Regions from separate parts of the Sphingomonas sp. BL-S-29 genome, predicted to be linked through region 2. Evidence: predicted binding sites of a transcription regulator. Region 2 holds the regulator's gene; the other holds the start of a gene.

Region 1 (2,199 bases), 2.3 Mb from region 2:
CAGCGTAAGCGCTTCCCTAAAATGCCGTCGGCCGACGGAACAGTTTCAGGGTCGGATCGTTCAGGCCACGCCAACCGCATCGGGCTCACACCTAGTCGGGGGTAAACCAGGCCGGTTCGGACAGCATCGTCCGGCCTGGTTTCATTTCCCGCCCGTTTCCCCCGCCAGTTCCGATGCCGTTTCGGCAGCGCACCATCGTGCCTTTGCCGCGGTTCGCCGAACCCGTGCGTGTCGTCCGCTTGATCACCTCACCAGCTTGTGATTGAGCAACGCGCAGGCGGGGCGGGGGCCCGGCTTGAGCAATGACGAGCGGGACGATTGATGTTTGGTGCGATCGCTTTTGCCTATGGCCTGCTGACCAGCTTCGTGTTGTCGGGCGCAAGTCTCAATCGGAAGAAACGGCAGCCCAATCCGCCGGTCCTGGTCTATGTCGGCCATGTCTGTTTCGGCTGTTCCGCCGGGCTTTCCGTCCTGCTTTTCTGCCATGCGGGGCGGCTCTGGCTGCTCGGCGGCTGAACGCAAACGGGGCGGCCGAAGCCGCCCCGCGCCGTTGGTTTCGGGAACCGGTTAGCGAACCGATCCGCGACGTACCAGATTGACGATCGCGAGCAGCACGACCGCGCCGAGCAGCGACACCAGGATCGTCGAGATGCTGTACCCACCGCTGGTGATCGGCGGAACGCCGAGCAGCGGCGACAGAAGGAAGCCGGCAAGGACCGCGCCGACGATGCCGACCACGACATTCAGGAAAACGCCCTGCTGCGCGTCGGTGCGCATGATCATGCTGGCAAGCCAGCCAATGACGCCGCCGACGATCAAAAGTATAATGAGACCCATCTTGCTCTCCATGACCAATGAAACAGCGCGGAGGCTTTCGCGGGCGCGCCGGGCTCTTTCATGAGACCTGGCAACATAACGGACGGAATCGCCTGGCGTTCCTTCCCCTGTAACGAAGTTGTTACAGGCCGAGCAAAAGCTGGTTCACGTCCTGCGCCGGTTCGTCGGCGTCCAGCCCCTCCAGGATCGCGCGGGCGAGCGTTTCCGCCGCCCGCGCGCGGAGCCGCGGATCGCGGACGGCGATGCCGATCCGCGCCCAGGCGGGCGCCGCCAGGATGACAGGGGCGAGATCGGCTGGGGCAAGGTCTGCGGCGAATCGGCTCATGTCTCGAAGTTAGATCAAAACGGGAACATCGGAAAGCGCCAAAATGGTGATATCCCGAGGGGATGTCGCAGACGGCGTTGGCGGGGCGGCGATCCGGCGGCGTTAGGCGAAGCGCCGGCAAGCATGCTTCTTCTTCCCGCGCCGGCGCGTTACACGGTGTGATGTTGCGCGGCCCCGCTCCCAAGGACAGCTTCCTCAACCTGCGCCGCAAGAGCCGGACGCCGATCTGGCTGTCGCTCGTCTGGCGGGTGCTGCTCGCGCTCGGGCTGATCGGCATCGCGCTGTCGGTCCATTGGCTCGACCGGGATGGCCTGCGCGACAATGTCGACGGCCATGTCACCTTTCTCGATGTGCTCTATTTCACCATGATCACCATCACCACGGTCGGTTATGGGGATATCGTGCCGGTCACCCCGCAGGCGCGGATGTTCGACACCTTCGTGGTCACGCCGGTGCGGCTGTTCGTATGGCTGATCTTTCTCGGCACGGCCTATGATTTCCTCCTCAAGCGCGTCTGGGAGAAATGGCGTATGAGCGTGATCCAGCGGCAATTGAGCGGCCATTTCGTCGTGGCCGGCTATGGCACCAGCGGCGCGGAGGCAGTGTGCGAGCTGATTCGCCGCGGCAAGCCGGCGGACACCATCGTGATGATCGACGAACGCGCCGCGGCGCTGCGCCTCGCAGAGGAATGCGGCGCGGCGGTGCTGGAGGGCGACGCCACTCGCAACGCGACGCTCGAGGCTGTCAAGATCGACAAGGCGCGCGCGATCATCATTTCGGCCGGGCGCGACGACACCTCGATCCTGATCGTGCTGACCGCGCGGCGCCTCGCGCCCGACGTGCCGATCAGCGTCATCATCCGCTCGGAGGACAATGAGGCGCTGGCGAAACAGGCCGGCGCCACCACGGTGATCAACCCGGCGAGCTTTGCCGGGCTGCTGCTCGCCGGGTCGACCCACGGGCCGCACATCGCGGACTATATGGCCGATCTCGCGGCCGCGGACGGCCGCGTCGCGTTGCACGAACGGCCGGTCACG
Region 2 (2,199 bases):
AGGGCGCGCGCCTCACCCCGGCCCGGATCGCGGTGGCGGCAACCGGCGGGCACGGCGCTCTCCCCGTCACCCGCCGCCTTCGTGTCGCGATCGTCGCGACCGGCGACGAGCTGGTCGTACCGGGCAGCGCGCTGACGGACGAAGTGCTGCCCGAGTCCAACGGCGCCATGCTGGCCGCGCTGCTCGCCGACCTGCCCGTCGAGGTGATCGACCTCGGCATCCTGCCCGACCGGCTCGATGTAACCACCGCTGCCTTTGCCGCGGTCGATGCCGACATCCTCGTCACCACCGGCGGCGCCTCGGTCGGCGACCACGATCTGGTCCGCCCGGCGCTCGCTGCCGCGGGCGGCAGCATCGATTTCTGGCGGATCGCGCTCCGCCCGGGCAAGCCGATGATGGCGGGCCGGCTCGGCGGCGCGGTGGTGCTCGGCCTGCCGGGCAACCCGGTTTCGGCCTTCGTCACCGCCTTCCTGTTCCTCCGCCCGCTGATCGCTATCATGGCGGGCGCGCCCGATCCGTTCCCGCGCACCTCCACCGCGATCCTCGGCGAGGACCTGCCGGCGAACGACCACCGCCAGGATTATCTGCGCGCCGCGATCCGCGACGGCCATGTCTTCGCCGCCGGCATTCAGGACAGTTCGATGCTGCTGACGCTCGCCCGCGCCGACTGCCTGATCGTCCGCGCGCCCAATGCACCGGCGCTCGGCGCCGGCGAGGTGGTGGAAATCCTTCCATTCGCTTGACACGGCACCGGAACATTGCATAAACGTTCCCAGTCTGTTCCGACGGAGGAATTGGGATGCTTACCCGCAAGCAGCACGAGCTGATCTGCTTCATCAACGACCGGCTCGAGGCGAGCGGCGTTTCGCCCTCGTTCGAGGAAATGAAGGAGGCGCTCGACCTCAAGTCCAAATCGGGCGTCCACCGCCTGATCAGCGCGCTGGAGGAACGCAAGTTCATCCGCCGCCTGCCCAACCGCGCCCGCGCGCTCGAAGTGCTGCGCATGCCGGAACGGCCCGAGGCAGTGCGCAAGGGCGCCGCTGCGGCCGCCGCGCCGACCGGCAATGTGAAGAAGCTCCCCGAGCCGGCGAACGACGTGATCGAGATTCCGCTGCACGGCCGGATCGCGGCCGGCGTGCCGATCGAGGCGTTCGAGGGCCAGTCGATGCTCGCGGTGCCCGCCGCATTGCTCGGCGGCGGCGAACATTATGCGCTCGAGGTCTCGGGTGACTCGATGGTCGATGCCGGCATCCTCGACGGCGATTATGCCCTGATCCGTCGCGCCGACACGGCGCGCGACGGCGAGATCGTCGTGGCGCTGATCGACGACAGCGAAGCGACGCTCAAATATTTCCGGAAGGAAGGCGCGATGATCCGCCTCGATCCGGCGAACCGCGCCTATGATCCGCAGCGTTATTCCCCGCATCAGGTGCGCGTGCAGGGTAAGCTCGCCGGCCTGCTCCGCCGCTACGTCTGACCGGCACGGGCGCCGTCACCCGCCAGGGGTGGCGGTCGCCCGGCTGCAACACGGTGGTGACATGGCCGGTACGCAGCGTCACCGCGACACCACCGGTCTTGGCCAGCATGTCGCGGTCGAGCTTTAGCCAGCGCGGGCGGCAGCCATCGGGCAGCCAGCGCTCGCTGACCACGATATCGGCGGTGGCGCATGCCGCGATCAGCTCGCCCGCCGGCACTAGATAGGCGCTCCGCGTCGCGAGGATCCGCCAGCTCCGGCCGCCCGCCTTCTGCTCGACCAGACAGAGATCGCGGCTGCACCGCGCCTCTGGTTGATCGGCGAGGAACAGGGGCTCGCCGTCCACCCCGCTATTCTCCGCCAGCATGTCCGACGTGTAGTCGCCGACCCGATCACGCAGCAGCGCCAGCCCGCCCCGCGCCGTCCGGATCGCGACATGCCGTCCGTCGCCGGTGACGAGCAGGTCGGGCGTCGGCGTCGTCAGCGCCCAGGCAGCGCCCATCGCGAACGGCACGCCGCCGAGCTGCCGCCAGCGCGTCCGCCACAAGGCGACCCACAGCCCGCCGAACGCCATCAGCCCGAAAGCCCCGCCCGGCATCGCCGGTAGCGCCGCGACCGATCCGGGGATGCTCGCGGTAGCATGCGCGATCCACAGCAGCAGGTCGAGCGACCGCGCCGTCAGCCACCACAAGGGCGCGCCAATCCCCGCCAGGTCGAACAATAGC

The links. The regulator LexA, encoded in region 2, represses DNA repair genes until DNA is damaged. The targets are predictions, from matches to a motif close to GTTCCNCNCTTGTTCT.
Region 1: the regulator LexA is predicted to act here: its motif matches at 1,174-1,189, upstream of ACZ1I2_RS06845 (DUF6771 family protein).

The regions. Positions count from the first base shown of each region.
Region 1 covers NZ_CM145482.1:1,419,893-1,422,091, forward strand. The annotation lists gene ACZ1I2_RS06835 (hypothetical protein) at 322-516, shown strand; gene ACZ1I2_RS06840 (GlsB/YeaQ/YmgE family stress response membrane protein) at 568-837, opposite strand; gene ACZ1I2_RS06845 (DUF6771 family protein) at 959-1,162, opposite strand; gene ACZ1I2_RS06850 (potassium channel family protein) at 1,324-2,199, shown strand, end outside.
Region 2 covers NZ_CM145482.1:3,754,460-3,756,658, forward strand. The annotation lists gene ACZ1I2_RS17705 (molybdopterin molybdotransferase MoeA) at 1-743, shown strand, start outside; gene lexA (transcriptional repressor LexA) at 800-1,477, shown strand; partial or broken gene ACZ1I2_RS17715 (ComEC/Rec2 family competence protein) at 1,482-2,199, opposite strand, start outside.